Regions from separate parts of the Ancylobacter sp. GW821-FHT10E12 genome, predicted to be linked through region 3. Evidence: predicted binding sites of a transcription regulator. Region 3 holds the regulator's gene; each other region holds the start of a gene.
The links. The regulator HrcA, encoded in region 3, represses chaperone genes, less so after heat shock. The targets are predictions, from matches to a motif close to GTTAGCACTCNCNNNNNGNGAGTGCTAAC.
Positions count from the first base shown of each region.

Region 1: a site for HrcA is predicted at 1,446-1,474, ahead of groES (co-chaperone GroES). Genes of this name have one in related genera too.
Region 2: a site for HrcA is predicted at 1,490-1,518, ahead of groES (co-chaperone GroES). Genes of this name have one in related genera too.

Region 1 covers NZ_JBXASN010000004.1:71,686-73,952, forward strand. The annotation lists gene groL (chaperonin GroEL) at 1-890, opposite strand, end outside; gene groES (co-chaperone GroES) at 986-1,300, opposite strand; gene AC1RU4_RS06370 (usg protein) at 1,617-1,904, shown strand; gene AC1RU4_RS06375 (exopolysaccharide biosynthesis protein) at 2,070-2,267, shown strand, end outside.
Region 2 covers NZ_JBXASN010000003.1:5,674-7,940, forward strand. The annotation lists gene groL (chaperonin GroEL) at 1-1,037, opposite strand, end outside; gene groES (co-chaperone GroES) at 1,137-1,433, opposite strand; gene AC1RU4_RS04285 (phasin) at 1,688-2,176, opposite strand.
Region 3 covers NZ_JBXASN010000005.1:209,588-211,854, reverse strand. The annotation lists gene grpE (nucleotide exchange factor GrpE) at 1-524, opposite strand, end outside; gene hrcA (heat-inducible transcriptional repressor HrcA) at 606-1,706, opposite strand; gene rph (ribonuclease PH) at 1,855-2,267, shown strand, end outside.

The sequences.
Region 1 (2,267 bases), on a different contig from region 3:
CCGGTCAGGATGGCGATGTCCTGCAGCATGGCCTTGCGACGGTCGCCGAAGCCCGGAGCCTTCACGGCCGCGACCTTGAGGCCGCCGCGCAGCTTGTTGACGACCAGCGTGGCCAGGGCCTCGCCCTCGATGTCCTCGGCGATGATGAGCAGCGGCTTGGAGGTCTGCACCACGGCTTCGAGAACCGGCAGCAGCTCCTGGAGGCCCGAGAGCTTCTTCTCGTGGATGAGGATGTAGGGATCCTCGAACTCGACGCGCATCTTCTCGGCATTGGTGATGAAGTAGGGCGAGAGATAGCCGCGGTCGAACTGCATGCCCTCGACGACGTCGAGCTCGGTCTCGGCGGTCTTGGCTTCCTCGACGGTGATGACACCCTCGTTCCCGACCTTCTGCATGGCCTCGGCGAGATACTTGCCGATTTCGGAATCGCCATTGGCGGAGATGGTGCCGACCTGGGCGATCTCGTCGTTGGAGGTGACCTTCTTGGCGTTCTTCTTCAGGTCCGCCACGATGGCCTCGACCGCGAGGTCGATGCCGCGCTTCAGGTCCATCGGGTTCATGCCGGCGGCCACCGACTTGGCACCTTCGCGGACGATCGCCTGGGCCAGCACGGTGGCGGTGGTGGTGCCGTCGCCGGCGAGGTCGTTGGACTTCGAGGCCACTTCGCGCACCATCTGGGCGCCCATGTTCTCGAACTTGTCCTCGAGCTCGATCTCCTTGGCGACGGTGACGCCGTCCTTGGTGATGCGGGGGGCGCCGAAGCTCTTCTCGATGACGACGTTGCGGCCCTTGGGGCCGAGCGTCACCTTCACCGCATTGGCGAGGATGTCGACGCCGCGCAGCATCTTGTCGCGCGCATCGCCGGAAAACTTGACTTCCTTGGCAGACATATCCTGAAACTCCGATGAGTTATGGGTTCGCGGTTCGGAGTCCGGGAGCCGCGCGGCGCTCTATCGGAGAGGCCGGGCTCGCGAACTCCGGCGGATCACGCGGCCTTCTTGGCCGAGCCGGCGCCCTCGACGATGCCGAGGATGTCGGATTCCTTCATGATGAGGTACTCGACGCCGTCGAGCTTCACCTCGGTGCCGGACCACTTGCCGAACAGCACGCGGTCGCCGGCCTTGACGTCGAGCGGGACGAGCTTGCCGGCTTCGTCGCGGGCGCCGGGGCCGACGGCGACGATTTCACCCTGCGAGGGCTTTTCCTTGGCGCTATCGGGAATGATGATCCCGCCTGCGGTCTTCTCTTCCGCATCGATACGCTTGACCACCACGCGGTCATGCAGGGGACGGAACTTCATCGGTTCTCTCCAGAAAGTCTTGAACGATCGGTGAATTTGCCGAACGACGCCGGTTCGGGCATCCATTGCGGATCTGCCGCCCCCATGCATCGTCGGCGTCCATCTAGGTGGCAGCCGGGAGGCGCGCAAGAGGTGGCGGCGGATTTTTAGCAGTCATTCCATGAGAGTGCCAGCACCGATTGGCGCCAGCTGTCAGCACTCTGTCGCCTATGCTGCCAGCGCATTGATATTGAACGGAAAATGCAAATTTTACGCTTGCCCGACTCCGGCGGTGCGCCCATCATTTCGTGGCTTTATTCGCGAAAGGAGGTTCCGCATGGCATCCGACGCTGCGCCGGTCTCGGCGGATTTCGTCAAGCAGATGAGCGGCTACGGCCTGACCACCGCCCACATTCTCTACCGCCGGCCCGACCATCTTTTTCTGCTCCAGACCTATCTCTGGCAGCACTACGATCTGTGTCCGCATTTCCCCGAGCTGACGCGTTTCCTCGATTTCTGGAAGCGCGAGCTGGAAGGGCCGCTGCATTCGGTGACGGTCAGCCATTCCCGGCTGATAAAGCCGGCGGAGCTGCGCCCGGTGGACGGTATTTTCCGGCTCAACTGAACCATGGGCGGAGATTGGCCGGCGGGCTTTCGTGCAGAATGCCCTCTCATTGCCGCTTTCAGCGTGTTATGAGGGCGCCTAACGAGGTGCCGACCGGGCGCCTTGCGGTGTCGTAGGCATTTGGTCAGGCTCGTGGATCATCGTTCTCCGCGCACGTCGGAGCTGTTGAGCGCGCTCGTCACCGCCCATTCGGCGGAACGGATCGGCGTCGGCGAAGTCGTGCACGCCCTGCGCAACCGTGCGTTCGGCCTGTCGCTGCTGCTGCTCGGCCTGCCGAACTGCCTGCCCATGCCGCCCGGCATCCCGGTGATCTGCGGCCTGCTCCTGTGCCTCGTCGGCGTGCAGATGACCATGGGGCGCGAC
Region 2 (2,267 bases), on a different contig from region 3:
ACGCGGCCCTCGATGTCCTTCTTCTTGCCGGCGCCGTCGACGACGGTGGTCTTTTCCTTCTCGATGATCACCTTCTTGGCGCGGCCGAGCATGTTGAGCCCGACGCTCTCAAGCTTGATGCCGAGTTCTTCGGAGATGACCTGGCCGGCGGTGAGGATGGCGATGTCCTCGAGCATGGCCTTGCGACGGTCGCCGAAGCCCGGCGCCTTCACGGCCGCGACCTTGAGGCCGCCGCGCAGCTTGTTGACGACCAGCGTGGCCAGGGCCTCGCCCTCGACGTCCTCGGCGATGATGAGCAGCGGCTTGCCCGACTGCACCACGGCCTCGAGGACCGGGAGGATCGGCTGCAGGCCGGAGAGCTTCTTGTCGAAGATCAGGAAGTACGGATCGTCGAGCTCGACGACCATCTTCTCGGCATTGGTGACGAAATAGGGCGAGAGATAGCCGCGGTCGAACTGCATGCCCTCGACCACTTCGAGCTCGGTCTCGGCGGTCTTGGCTTCCTCGACGGTGATGACACCCTCGTTGCCGACCTTCTGCATCGCGCCGGCGATCATCTCGCCGATCGACACGTCGCCATTGGCGGAGATGGTGCCGACCTGGGCGACTTCGTCGGTGGACTTCACCTTCTTGGCGCGCTTGACGATGTCCTTGATCGCCTCGGCGGCGGCGAGGTCGATGCCGCGCTTCAGGTCCATCGGGTTCATGCCGGCGGCCACCGACTTCGCGCCCTCACGCACGATCGCCTGGGCCAGCACGGTGGCGGTGGTGGTGCCGTCGCCGGCGAGGTCGTTGGTCTTCGAGGCCACTTCGCGCACCATCTGGGCGCCCATGTTCTCGAACTTGTCCTCGAGCTCGATCTCCTTGGCGACGGTGACGCCGTCCTTGGTGATGCGGGGCGCGCCGAAGCTCTTGTCGATGACAACGTTGCGGCCCTTCGGACCCAGCGTCACCTTCACCGCATTGGCGAGGATGTCGACGCCGCGCAGCATCTTGTCGCGCGCTTCGACCGAGAATTTAACTTCCTTGGCAGCCATGAGGCTCACTCCTGAATTGTGTCGGATCCGGCCGTCGCGCGCGGTCAGCCTCGAGGGCGGCGCGGGGACAGCCGGTCGCGCGGGCTCGTGCGGCTCAGATCAGCCGACGATGCCCATGACGTCGGATTCCTTCATGATGAGGTAATCGACGCCGTCGAGCTTCACCTCGGTGCCGGACCACTTGCCGAACAGCACGCGGTCGCCGGCCTTGACGTCGAGCGGGACGAGCTTGCCGGCTTCGTCGCGAGCGCCGGGGCCGACGGAGACGACTTCGCCCTGCGAGGGCTTTTCCTTGGCGCTGTCGGGGATGATGATCCCGCCGGCGGTCTTCTCTTCGGCGTCGATGCGCTTCACCACGATGCGATCGTGCAGGGGACGGAATTTCAGCTTGGCCATCGGTGATCCTCGGCTATTCCTCTATGGCGCCGGCATGGCGCCCGGTGGGCAGGCCGGCTGGCACTCAGGGCAAGCGAGTGCCAAAGCCGCTGCCGAGATAGGCAGGCCGCATGGCGGAGTCAAGGCGAGGATCCGGGTAGGGTATGCGAAATTCCGCCGGACGGGAAATCGTCAGGCGCAAGCGCCGGCGCACGCACGAAAAACCCGGCCTGCGGGGGCAGGCCGGGTTTTGAGGGCCGGAGCGGTGGAGACGCTCAGGAAGCCTTCTTCATGTTCTTCTCGACCGAGGCCTTGATCGGCTCGGCGGTCTCGGAAGCGACCTTCTGGGCGAGGACCGAGAGATCCTTGGCCTGGGCGGAGAGCACGTCGAACTGCTTGCGCAGGTGGCCGGTGGAGAGCTCCACCGCCTCGGACAGGCTCTTGGTGCCGAGCAGGGCGCTGAAATAGTCGAAGGTCGCGTTCACGTTGGTGCGCAGGGATTCCAGCGCCATCGTGTTGTATTCGGCGACGCCCTTGGAGGCGGTCGAATAGGTGTCCTCGAGGAGGTCGGTGGTTTCCTCGGCGCTGGACTTCATCTTCTCATAGGCGTCGCGGGCGCTCTGGACGCTCTTCTCGGCCATTTCGCGCACGGCGGCGGGCACTTCGAGATTGGGCATTTCCATCTTCGGCAGGGCCGACTCGAAAGCGGCGGCGGCGGCCTTGACGGTCTTCTTCGGGGTGGGGGTAGCAGCGGCCTCGGTCATGGGTTTCTCCTCGCGTTCACGGGTGCTGATGAAAGTTGCCCGGTCCGGCCGAAGCGCGGATCGGGAACGGCGCTCGGAAAACGCGAACGGG
Region 3 (2,267 bases):
GTGAAGCCCGGCTGGATCACCTGCACGACGGTGCCGGACGGCACCTCCTGATTCGGCACCTCGAACATCGCCTGGTGCAGATTGGGGTCGAAGCGGGTGCCCTCCGCCTCGATGCGGGCGACGCCATGCTTGGTGAGCGTCTGGTTGAGGCTGCGCGCCGTCAGCTCGATGCCGTCGAGCAGGGTCTTCAGCGTGCCGTCGGCGTTGGCGCGGGCCTCCGCGTCGATCACCCCGAGGGCGCGTTCGAAATCGTCGCCGAGCGACAGCACGTCGCGGGCGAATCCGGTGATGCCGTAAAGCTTGGCATCGGCGACTTCGCGCTCGGCGCGCCGGCGGACATTGTCGGCTTCGGCGAAGGCGCGCAGGAACTTGTCCTTCAGCGCGGCGATTTCCGCCTCGTAGCGCTCGCGCTCGGCGGCAAAGGCCTCCTCGGCGGCTTCAGCGGCACCGCCGACGGTCTCTTCGCTCGGGGTGCCGGCGATCTCATCGGAAGCGTCCGCCGGCTTGTGGTTGTCTTCGGTCATGACTGCCTCGTCGGAGGAATGGATTTGCGGTTGCCGTCGCACCCGCATGCGCCCGCCATATCGGGTGATGGCGGCAAAAAATCAAGCCGCGTCGATGCCGGTGCCAGCCAGAACCCGGCTCACCACCCGCGCGGTGAAATCGACCATCGGCACGATGCGGGCATAGTTCAGCCGTGTCGGCCCGATGACGCCGAGCACGCCGACCACCCGGCCCTGGCCGTCGCGATAGGGGGCGACGATGGTGGAGGATCCGGAAAGCGAGAACAATTTGTTCTCCGAGCCGATGAAGATGCGCAGTCCCTGCGCGTCCTCCGCCCGCCCGAGCAGGTCGACGACCTCCTGCTTGGCCTCGAGATCGTCGAACAGCAGCCGCACCCGCTCGAGATCCTCGATCGCCCGGAGATCCTGCAGCAGCTTGGTCTGGCCGCGCACGATCAGCCGGCGTTCCGCCTTGTCGCCGCCCGACCAGGAGGCGAGGCCGGCGGCGACGACGCGGGCGGTCACCTCGTCGAGTTCGGCGCGGCGGGCGGCGAGCGTGCGCTCCACCTCGACGCGCAATTCGGAGAGGGTTCGTCCGCGGGTGCGCGAATTGAGGAAATTCGTCGCCTCCACCAGGGCGGAGGAGGGCAGGCCGGCGGGCAGCGGCACCAGGCGGTTCTCGACCTCGCCGTCGTCCGAGACGAGGATGAGCAGTGCCCGCGTCGCGTCGAGCGGTACGAATTCCATGTGCTTGAGCCGCGCGTCGCTCTTGGTGGTGGTGACGACGCCGGCGCCGCGCGACAGGCCGGAGAGCATGTTGGAGGCTTCCGCCAGCACGCCGTCCACCGTCTGCGCGCGGGCGGCCGCGTTCACCTGCACCTCGATGGCGTTGCGTTCCTCCTCCGAGACGTCGCCGATCTCCAGGAGCGAATCGACGAAGAAGCGCAGTCCGCGCTCGGTCGGCAGCCGCCCGGCGCTGGTATGCGGCGCGAAGATGAGGCCGGCGGCTTCGAGATCCGCCATGACGTTGCGCACCGACGCCGGCGACAGCGTCATCGGAATGAGGCGCGAGATGTTGCGCGAGCCCGCCGGCTCGCCGGTGGCGAGATAGGTTTCGACGATCTGCCGGAAAATCTCCCGCGAGCGCTCGTCGAGCTTGGCGAGCGAGGGGGAGCTGGAGGCCAGAAGCGGATCGAGGGGCATGGCAGCGCTCGTTTCGCCGGAAAGGCGTTTCATGTGAAACATATAATCGGCCTTCGCGCCGACCCATACAAGGCACAGGCTTTAAGCGCTTGCGATTGTCGGGCGCTGCCCCTTACAAGGGGCGCCCGTCAGCAATGGAGACATCACCATGCGTCCGTCCCGCCGCGCCTCCGACGAGATGCGGGCCGTCAGCTTCGAGCGCGGTGTGCTGCGCCATGCCGAGGGCTCCTGCCTGGTGAAATTCGGCGAGACCCATGTCCTCGTGGCGGCGACGCTGGAAGAGCGGCTGCCGCCCTGGCTCAAGGGGCAGGGCCGCGGCTGGGTCACCGCCGAATACGGCATGCTGCCGCGCGCCACCCACGAGCGCACCCGCCGCGAGGCGACCGCCGGCAAGCCCTCCGGCCGCACCCAGGAGATCCAGCGGCTGATCGGCCGCTCGCTGCGGGCGGTGGTCGATCTCGAAAAGCTCGGCGAGCGCCAGATCACCGTCGATTGCGACGTCATCCAGGCCGATGGCGGCACCCGCACCGCCTCGATCACCGGTGCCTGGATCGCGCTGTA